DNA from 3 places in the Franzmannia qiaohouensis genome. Region 1 is predicted to be linked to each of the others. Evidence: predicted binding sites of a transcription regulator. Region 1 holds the regulator's gene; each other region holds the start of a gene.

Region 1 (3,274 bases):
TCTCGGCGTCGTTCATCACGCCGGCGACTTCGGCGAGCAGTGCCAGGTGGGTGTCGTCGGCCTGTTCGGGAACCAGCAGCACGAACACCAGATCTACCGGGTCACCGTCGATGGCATCGAAGTCGACCGCTTCGCTGAGCTTGAGAAAGCCGGCCAGCGGCGTCTTGCAGTGGGGACTGCGGGCATGGGGGATGGCGACCCCGTTGCCGATGCCGGTACTGCCCAGCCGTTCGCGTCCGATCAACCGGCTGAAGACTTCCTGGCTGTCGAGGCTCGGGGTGTTCTGGGCAATGAAGGTGCTGAAGAATTCCAGCACCCGTTTCTTGCTCCCCCCGGGGACGCCGAACAGGGCGCGCTCGGGGGGCAGGATGGTTTGCAGAGTCATGGAGAAATCAGCGGACACCGGCGCCTTGGGCGCGGGCCTGAGCTTTTTCCTTGTGTTTGACCAGTTGGCGGTCGAGCTTGTCGGCCAGGGCGTCGATGGCGGCGTACATGTCCACGTCCTGGGCATCGGCGTGAATATCGGCCCCTGCGGCGTGCAGGGTGCAGGCGGCGTGCTGGCGCTCCTTTTCGATGGAAAGCGTGACCTGCACGGTGGTGATGTTGTCGTAGTGTCGTTCGAGGCGGGCAAGTTTCTCGTCGACGTAATCACGCAGCGATTCGGTCAGTTCAACATGGTGTCCGGTGATGTTGACTTGCATGGCACGCTCCTTTCCTGCGGGTGTCGCTTCGATTGTAACCCTTTTTGTGGCGCTGCATAGCCCCTGTGCCGGTGGATTTGATCAGCACCGATGTTGCAGGTTTTTTTACTGTCAGGACAGACGCTTGCGCTCGCTTGAGGGCGGGATGCCCATGGCTTCGCGATACTTCGCCACGGTACGCCGGGCGACCTTGATGCCGCTATCGGCGAGCAGGTCGACCAGCTTGCTGTCGGACAGCGGCTTGCGCGCCGGCTCCTCACCGATCAGCTTCTTGAGGCGCGCGCGGATCGCGGTGCTGGAGTGGGCGTCGCCCTCGCCGGCGCCGCCGACGTGGCTGGAGAAGAAGTACTTGAGCTCGAACACCCCGCGCGGGGTGTGGATGAATTTCTGGGTGGTGACACGCGAAATGGTCGACTCGTGCATCTCCACTGCCTGGGCGATGTCGGCCAGGATCAGCGGCTTCATGGCTTCTTCGCCCTGCTCGAGGAAGTCGAACTGGCGCGCCATGATCTCGCGACCGACCCGCAGCAGGGTGTCGTTGCGGCTCGACAGGCTCTTGATCAGCCAGCGTGCCTCCTGCAGGTGCTGCTTCATGAAGGCGTTGTCGTCGCTCTTGTCGGCGCGCTTGATCAGTGCTGCGTAGTCGGGCTGGATACGCATCCGTGGCAGCGCCTCGGGATTCAGCTCGATGCGCCACCCGGCCTGAGTATGGCGGGCGATCAGGTCGGGGATGACGTAGTCATTGCCGCTGTCGCTGAAGGCCTGGCCGGGGCGCGGGTCGAGGGTGCGGACCAGGGCAATGACGTGGTCGAGCTGGTCGTCATCGAGGCGCAGGCGACGCTTGAGCAGCTTGCGATCGTCGCCGGCCAGGGCTTCCAGGAACTGGCGTACCAGGCGCTTGGCCTGTGGCAGCAGCGGGGTGTCATCGGGCAGCACGCCGAGCTGCAGCATCAGGCATTCGCGCAGGTCGCGGGCACATACCCCGGTAGGCTCGAACTGCTGCAGGCGCAGCAGCACCTGCTCGACCTCGCTGACCTTGAGGCCGGCAAGCCCCTGGTCGCGCAGCCCGCCGCTGAGTTCGTCGAGGCTCGCCGCCAGGTAGCCGTTGTCATCGACGGCATCGATCAGGCTCTCGGCGATGATCCGCTCACGGTCGACCAGGTCGGTCATCGCCAGCTGCCAGGCCAGGTGGTCATGGAGGCTTTCACCGCTGGCGTTGCGCTCGAAGTCCGGCGCTTCGCCGCTGCCGCTGGGGGCCATGTCCTGGTAGGTGTCCGACCAGTCGCTGTCGACCGACAGCTCGTCGGGGATCTCGCTCGACCAGTCGTCCTCCTTGGCCTCGGCGACCTCCTGCTCGCCGAAAGCGTCGTCGAGCTCGAGCATGGGGTTGGACTCCAGCGCCTGCTGGATTTCCTGGCGAAGATCGAGGGTCGACAGCTGCAGCAGGGCGATCGCCTGCTGCAGCTGGGGGGTCATCGTCAGGTGGGTACCGACGCGCAGTTGCAACGAGGGTTTCATGGCCATGGGGGAGACGGCTTCGCTGACAAGTGAGCGATTACGTTAGCCCGCGTCGCGACCCCATGCAAGCACTATGGTATGAAATCTCTGCAATAAGCATGCCATGCGCAATTCGTGTGCCAGTTGTCAATAGCCCAGCGTGTTTTCATGGGCTTGAGGACGGTATTCTTAGAGCCGGAAGTCCTCGCCGAGGTAGACGTCGCGGACTCGCTGGTTATCGAGCACCTCGGTGGCGCTGCCCTCGGCGATGATCTGGCCGTCGCCGACGATATAGGCGCGGTCGCAGATATCCAGGGTCTCGCGGACGTTGTGATCGGTGATCAGTACGCCTATGCCGCGCGCCTTGAGCTGGCGGATGATGCCCTTGATCTCGCCCACTGAGATCGGGTCGACCCCGGCGAAGGGTTCGTCGAGCAGGATGAAGGTCGGCTCGGTAGCCAGCGCGCGGGCGATCTCGACCCGGCGTCGCTCACCGCCGGACAGGCTCATGCCCAGATTGTCGCGGATATGGGTGACATGAAACTCGCCGAGCAGCTGTTCGAGGCGCGCCTGGCGCCCGGCGCGGTCGAGGTCCTTGCGGGTCTCGAGGATTGCCATGATGTTGTCGGCCACCGACAGCTTGCGAAACACCGAGGCTTCCTGGGGCAGGTAGCCGAGCCCGGCCTGGGCGCGCTCGTGCATGGCCGCCCGGGACAGGTCGCGGTCGTCGATATGGACCTCGCCGGCGTCGGCCTTGACCAGCCCGACGATCATGTAGAACGAGGTGGTCTTGCCGGCCCCGTTGGGGCCGAGCAGGCCGACGATGCTGCCCTGGTCGATGGTCAGGCTGATGTCGTGCACCACCCGGCGGCGCTTGTAGCTCTTGGCCAGGTGTTTGGCGCGAAGGGTCGTCATGCGCTTGCCTTAAGTAGGGGAGCGAAGTGGCTCGAGTCAGTTCTGTTCGGGGTTGAGGGTCATGCGTACGCGCTGGCGCTCGCTGCCTTCGACCTCGGAGCGTGCCTGGACCACGCGGCGGTCGAGGAAGTACTCGACGTAGCCGCCGTCGAAGGTGTCGC
Region 2 (3,274 bases), on a different contig from region 1:
GCTGGGCACCATGTGCCTTACCGAGCCCCACTGCGGCACCGACCTGGGGCTGATCAAGACCCGTGCCGAACCGCTCGCAGACGACCGCTACGCGATTACCGGCAGCAAGATCTGGATCACCGGCGGCGAGCACGACATGGTCGACAACATCGTCCACCTGGTACTGGCCAAGCTGCCCGACGCACCCGCCGGCTCCCGGGGCATCTCGGTGTTCCTGGTGCCCAAGTTCAAGGTCAATGCCGACGGCACCCTCGGCGAGCGCAACGCGCTGAGCTGCGGCGGCCTCGAGCACAAGATGGGCATCAAGGGCAGTGCCACCTGCGTGATGAACTTCGACGGCGCCGAAGGCATCCTGATCGGCGAGCCGCACCAGGGCCTGGCGACCATGTTCACCATGATGAACTATGAACGCCTGTCGATCGGCATTCAGGGGCTCGGTCTCGGCGAAGTGGCCTACCAGAGCGCCATGGACTTCGCCCGTGAACGCCTGCAGAGCCGTGCCCCGAGCGGCCCGGCGGCTCCCGACAAGCCCGCGGACCCCATTTTGGTGCATCCCGACGTCCGCCGCATGGCGCTCAATACCCGCGCCTGGAACGAGGGCGGCCGGGCCTTCGCCGCCTTCGTCGGCAGCCAGCTCGACTGCGTCAAGTTTCACCCCGATGCCGAGGCACGTGAGCAGGCCGCCGACCTTGTGGCGCTGCTGACGCCAATAGCCAAGGCGTTTCTCACCGACCGCGGCTTCGCCGCCACCGTCGAGGCGCAGCAGCTCTACGGCGGCAACGGCTACTGCGTGGAGTGGGGCGCCGAGCAGTACGTGCGCGACGCACGCATCGCGATGATCTACGAGGGCACCAACGGTATCCAGGCCATGGACCTGGTGGGGCGTAAGCTGTCTCGCAACCGTGGCGCCTACGTCAAGCGCTTCGCCGAGGCGATGCGTGCCGACCTGGCCAGCGAGGCCAGCGATACCCTGGCGCCGTTCCAGCGTGCCTGTGAGCAGGAGCTGGCACGCCTCGAGACGGTCACTGCAGCGCTACTGAAGCGCGCTGATGGCCACCCCGAGGAGCTCGGCGCCGCCGCCCACGATTACCTGCAGCTGTTCGGCCACGTTACCTATGCCTGGATGTGGTGGAAGATGGCCCGTGCTGCCGAGCATGGCCTGCGCCAGGATGGTCCGGCCGGGGCGGCGTTCTATCGGGCCAAGCTCAGCGTGGGCCGCCACTTCATTGCCCGCATGCTGCCGCATACCCTGGCCCTCGAGCAGCAGATCCGTGCCGGCGCCGAGCCGCTGATGGCTCTCGACGAGGCCGCCTTCTATCCCGCCTGAGTATCGCCAGCCCAGATGCAAGCCGGCCGCCCAACGGGCGGCCGGCTTGTTTTACGCGCGCTGCACCGTGTGGGTGCGCAGGGTTTCCTCATTTTGGCGCATTGTGCTGGTGCGTGCTCCGTGTGTTGCACGCTAATGGTGCGCTTGGCGTCGGTGACGCCTCGGCCTATTATTCTCAACTGATTGAAATAGCTAAGAAACCAGGGCCCCTTGTCGGCGCTGGCATAACCCTTGCGATATCTCCTGTGCGATAGCCACGCGCGTTACCCGCTGCGGGCTGACGCGACGCTGGACACAACGCCGCAGCGCGGGCCAGGCGCCCGCGACGGCGTATAACAACCAGGTTCCGCAAGGAGAATCTCGTGAACGCACCCAAGGCATCCTTTACTCCCCGTCGTCTCATCGCCGCCATGCTGGCCGCTGGCACCCTGACCGGTGCCGGCCAGGCGCTGGCCGACGATCCGATCAAGGTCGGTATCCTTCACTCGCTGTCGGGCACCATGGCGATCAGCGAGACGGTGCTCAAGGACACCGTCGAAATGCTCATCGAGCAGCAAAACGAGCAGGGTGGCCTGCTGGGGCGTGAGCTCGAGGCAGTGGTGGTCGATCCCGCCTCCAACTGGCCGCTGTTCGCCGAGCGCGCTCGCGAACTGCTCGAGCAGCACGAGGTCGACGTGGTCTTCGGTAACTGGACGTCGGTGTCGCGCAAGGCGGTGCTGCCGGTTTTCGAAGAGCTCAACGGCCTGCTCTTCTACCCGGTGCAGTATGAAGGCGAAGAGTCCTCCGAGAACGTCTTCTACACCGGTGCGGCGCCCAACCAGCAGGCGATTCCGGCGGTGGAGTACCTGATCAACGAGGTTGGCATCGAGCGCTTTGCACTGATCGGCACCGATTATGTCTACCCGCGCACCACCAACCGCATCCTCGAAGCTTTCCTCAAGGAAGAGCACGGCGTGGCCGACGAGGACATCATGATCGAGTACACCCCGTTCGGGCACTCCGACTGGCAGAACATCGTCAGTGAGATTCGTCGCTTCGGCGAAGAGGGCAAGCGCACCGCGGTGGTCTCGACCATCAACGGCGACGCCAACGTGCCGTTCTACCGCGAGCTGGGCAACCAGGGCATCGACGCCGCCGATATTCCGGTCATCGCCTTCTCGGTGGGTGAGCAGGAGCTGTCCGGCATCGATACCGGCCCGCTGGTCGGCCATCTGGCCGCCTGGAACTACTTCATGAGCGTCGATACCGACGAGAACTACGACTTCATCGACGCCTGGATCGACTACACGGGCGACGAAGAGGCCGTCACCAACGACCCCATGGAAGCCCACTATATCGGCTTCAACATGTGGGCCGAGGCGGTGCGCAAGGCCGGCACCACCGACCCGGATGCCATCAAGGACGCGATCATCGGCGTGGCGGTGCCCAACCTTACCGGCGGCTATGCGGCGATGATGCCCAACCACCACATCACCAAGCCGGTGCTGATTGGCGAGGTGCAGGACAACGGCCAGTTCGACATCGTCTGGCAGACCCCGTCCACCGTGGCCGGCGACGCCTGGTCGGACTTCCTGCCGGGTTCGCGCGACCTGATGGCCGACTGGCAGGCGCCGATGCGCTGCGGCAACTACAACGTTGCCACCGGCTCCTGTGGCGGCAGCACCGCGGCCGAAGAAGCCGAAGAAGCGCTCGCCGAAGAGTGATAGTACCTAGCTCCGCCGCCGCACGGCGGCGGAGCGCACGCCTGCTCGACCTATTCTGCTACTCCCTACCGCAAAGGAAGAACCCATGAGGAGTCTCCTTTTATTTTGGCTGCTAGTGCTGTTGGTCATGCCGCTGACCGCGAACGCGCAGACCTCGGCAGACGACGAGGCGGCCATCGAACTGCTGGAAGCGCTGGACGTCGACAGCTTTCCCGCCAAGGGCGAGGCCATCAATGCCATCGTC
Region 3 (3,274 bases), on a different contig from region 1:
TCGAAGCGCCGGTCATGCTGGCCTACAGCGCCCGCAACCGTTCGGCGTCGATCCGTATCCCGTACACCGCCAGCCCCAAGGGCAAGCGTGTCGAGGCGCGTTTCCCGGATCCGACGGCCAACCCGTACCTGTGCTTCGCCGCCATGCTGATGGCCGGCATCGATGGCATCAAGAACAAGATCCATCCTGGCGACGCCATGGACAAGAACCTCTATGACCTGCCCCCGGAAGAGGGCAAGTCGATCCCCACCGTCGCCGAGAGCCTCGACCAGGCCCTCGAGGCGCTGGACAAGGATCGTGCCTTCCTCACCGAGGGTGGCGTGTTCACCGACGACATGATCGATGCCTACATCGAGCTCAAGGAAGAGGACGTGGAGCGCCTGCGCATGACCACGCATCCGGTCGAGTTCGACATGTACTACAGCTGCTGATCACGCGCCGCTGCGGCGGCGCATGATAGCAGCGTGCAGCAAGCGAAGGGGTTCCGCCACGGCGGAACCCCTTTTTGCACTAGACTATCTAACGCCCTACCCAATCACCTATCGGACCCGGCCGGGTCGCCACCCGTTGGAGCAAGGTGTATGCGCGTCTCGCCAATCAATGCCGCTTGCTGCGTGCTGCTGGTCGCCCTGCTGGGCGCCGCCAGCGGTGCCCAAGCCACGTCGATCTATCGCACCACCGATGCCCAGGGCAACGTGGTGTTCACCGACAACCCCGAGCGCGGCGGTGAGGAGGTCGAGCTCAATCCGCTGACCGTGGTGCCCTCGGGCCAGCGAGCGCCGGCTCCCCAGTCGCGGCCCGAGGCCAGTGCCTCGCCGTCATCGCCGTCGCAGGCAGTATCGTCACCCTTCATGCCCTACTCGACCTTTCGCATCGCCGCGCCGCGCAACGAGGAGACGCTACAGACCGGTGAGGCCGGCAATCTGCAGGTCGAGCTGGGCATCGAACCGGCCCTGCGCGAGGATCATCGCGTGCGGCTACTGGTGGATGGCGCGGTCAGCCAGTCGGCGATGCACAGCGATGTGTTTATGCTCGGCAACCTGGAGCGCGGCGAGCGTGTACTGCAGGCCGAACTGCTCGATGCCAGCGGCGAGGTGCGCCATCGCAGTGCGCCGGTAACGCTTTACGTGCAGCGCGCCAGCGTCAACCTGCCGCAGAATCCCAATAACCCCAATTAGCTGCCCCCGCGCCGGGCGCCTCGGTCGTTGTGCCCGGACGGTAGCCTCAGACCCTGCCCCTCGAGTGCGCCGCAGACGAGCAGCATGGATGCCTTCGAGCATGCCGAGCGGGTGCGCGACAACAGTGCGCTCGACTATCGAGCCGGTTCCAGCAGCGCCGCTCGTGATCGTCAGTCCCCGCCGTCGCGGCGCGGAGCCGACGACTGAGGGTGGCGATGCACCGCGCTGATCGCTACATTCTCAGCCTTGCACTAATATGGTGCGTCAGCGCATCTTGCACCCTCCTGGAACGCCGACGCTAGGCGCTTGCCAGGCTGGCGCGCTTCTTGCACAGCAATAGTGAACTCAAGGACGGCGGAATGCCCCATGTATCAACGTCTGCTGGAACACCTCACCACGGCGGTGCTGCTGCTCGACGGCACCCTGCGCCTGCGGTGGATGAATCCGGCCGCTGAAGCGCTGCTCGCGGTAAGCGTAGGTCGCGTACGAGGCACCCGCCTGGAGAGCCTGGAAGGCGTCGACGGTGCGGTGGCCAGCGTGCTGGGCAAGGCCCGCAGCGAGTTTCACCCCTTCACCCAGCGCGAGGCGGTGTTGACCCTGGCCGGCGGCGAGAGCGTTACCGTCGACTTCACCGTCACCCCGCTTTCCGACGACGAGCTGCTGCTCGAGATCGAGCCCCGCGACCGGCTGCTGCGGATCTCCCGCGAGGAGGCGCTGATCGCCCGTCAGGAGACCATCAAGACCCTGACCCGCGGGCTGGCCCACGAGGTCAAGAATCCCCTGGGCGGCATTCGTGGCGCCGCCCAGTTGCTCGAGCGCGACCTGCCCGATCCGCAGCTGGCGGAATTCACTCGCATCATCGTCGAGGAGGCCGACCGCCTGCGCGACCTGGTCGACCGCATGCTCGGCCCCAACCAGGTCACCCACCATCAGCCGCTGAATATTCACCGGGTGCTGGAGCGAGTGCGTTCGCTGCTGCTCGCCGAGCAGCCGGCGGTGACCATCGAGCGCGACTACGACCCCAGCCTGCCGGATCTTCATGGCGACGAAGCGCGCATGATCCAGGCGGTGCTCAACGTGGCGCGCAACGCGGTGGAGGCGATGACCGAGAGTGAAGTCGCCGCTCCGCGGCTGATTCTCCGCACCCGTGCGCGGCGCCAGTTTACGCTCGGCGCCGAACGCCATCGGCTGGTCTGCGAGGTGGGGATCATCGACAACGGCCCGGGCATCCCCGAGACCCTGCGCGAGACGCTGTTCTACCCGATGGTATCGGGTCGCGCCGAGGGCAGCGGCCTGGGGCTCTCGATTGCCCAATCGATCCTGCATCAGCATCAGGGCCTGATCGAGTGCGACTCGCAGCCCGGGCGCACCGAATTCCGGCTATTAACGCCACTGGAGGCGCCGCCATGAGCCGCGCTCCCGACGCTTTTACTCGTGCCACGGCTGACCGCTGTCGTGATGTTTTCTGGAGGCTTGCATGACAGATCCTGCCCGTATCGTGATCGTCGACGATGACCGCGCCATTCGCTGGGTGCTCGAGCGCGCGCTGGCCCAGCCCGACCTCGAGGTGGAGAGTTTCGAGCGCGCCGACAGCGCGCTGGACGGCCTGCTGAAACGTCCCCCCGACGTGCTGGTGACCGATATCCGCATGCCCGGCCTCGATGGTCTCGACCTGATGGCCAAGGTCCGCGAAGCGCACCCCGACATGCCGGTGATCGTGATGACCGCCCACTCCGATCTCGACAGCGCCGTCGCCTCCTACCAGGGCGGCGCCTTCGAATACCTGCCCAAGCCGTTCGACGTCGACGAAGCCCTGGCGCTGGTGCGCCGGGCGGTGGCCCACGCCCGCGAGCGGCAGAGCCCGGCGGTGGCCCCGGAGGGACTGTCGGCGGAGATCATCGGCGAGGCGCCGGCGATGCAGGAGGTGTTCCGTGCCATCGGCCGGCTCTCGCAGTCGCATATCACGGTACTGATCAACGGCGAGTCGGGCACTGGCAAGGAGCGCGTCGCCCAGGCGCTGCATCAGCACAGCCCGCGGGCCGGCAAGCCGTTCATCGCGCTGAACATGGCGGCGATCCCCAAGGACCTGATGGAGT

The links. The regulator sigma-54, encoded in region 1, starts transcription at its own class of promoters, with help from an activator protein. The targets are predictions, from matches to a motif close to TGGCACNNNNNTTGCTNT.
Region 2: the regulator sigma-54 is predicted to act here: its motif matches at 1,548-1,565, upstream of urtA (urea ABC transporter substrate-binding protein).
Region 3: the regulator sigma-54 is predicted to act here: its motif matches at 1,494-1,511, upstream of glnL (nitrogen regulation protein NR(II)).

What each region holds. Positions count from the first base shown of each region.
Region 1 is NZ_JARWAM010000006.1:88,745-92,018, reverse strand. Features, by position in the region: gene QC821_RS09510 (PTS sugar transporter subunit IIA) at 1-385, opposite strand, end outside; gene hpf (ribosome hibernation-promoting factor, HPF/YfiA family) at 393-701, opposite strand; gene QC821_RS09500 (RNA polymerase factor sigma-54) at 813-2,225, opposite strand; gene lptB (LPS export ABC transporter ATP-binding protein) at 2,388-3,113, opposite strand; gene lptA (lipopolysaccharide transport periplasmic protein LptA) at 3,150-3,274, opposite strand, start outside.
Region 2 is NZ_JARWAM010000011.1:150,126-153,399, forward strand. Features, by position in the region: gene QC821_RS15755 (acyl-CoA dehydrogenase C-terminal domain-containing protein) at 1-1,327, shown strand, start outside; gene urtA (urea ABC transporter substrate-binding protein) at 1,738-3,030, shown strand; gene urtB (urea ABC transporter permease subunit UrtB) at 3,116-3,274, shown strand, end outside.
Region 3 is NZ_JARWAM010000021.1:3,711-6,984, forward strand. Features, by position in the region: gene glnA (glutamate--ammonia ligase) at 1-431, shown strand, start outside; gene QC821_RS19895 (DUF4124 domain-containing protein) at 582-1,178, shown strand; gene QC821_RS19900 (hypothetical protein) at 1,263-1,385, shown strand; gene glnL (nitrogen regulation protein NR(II)) at 1,545-2,588, shown strand; gene glnG (nitrogen regulation protein NR(I)) at 2,656-3,274, shown strand, end outside.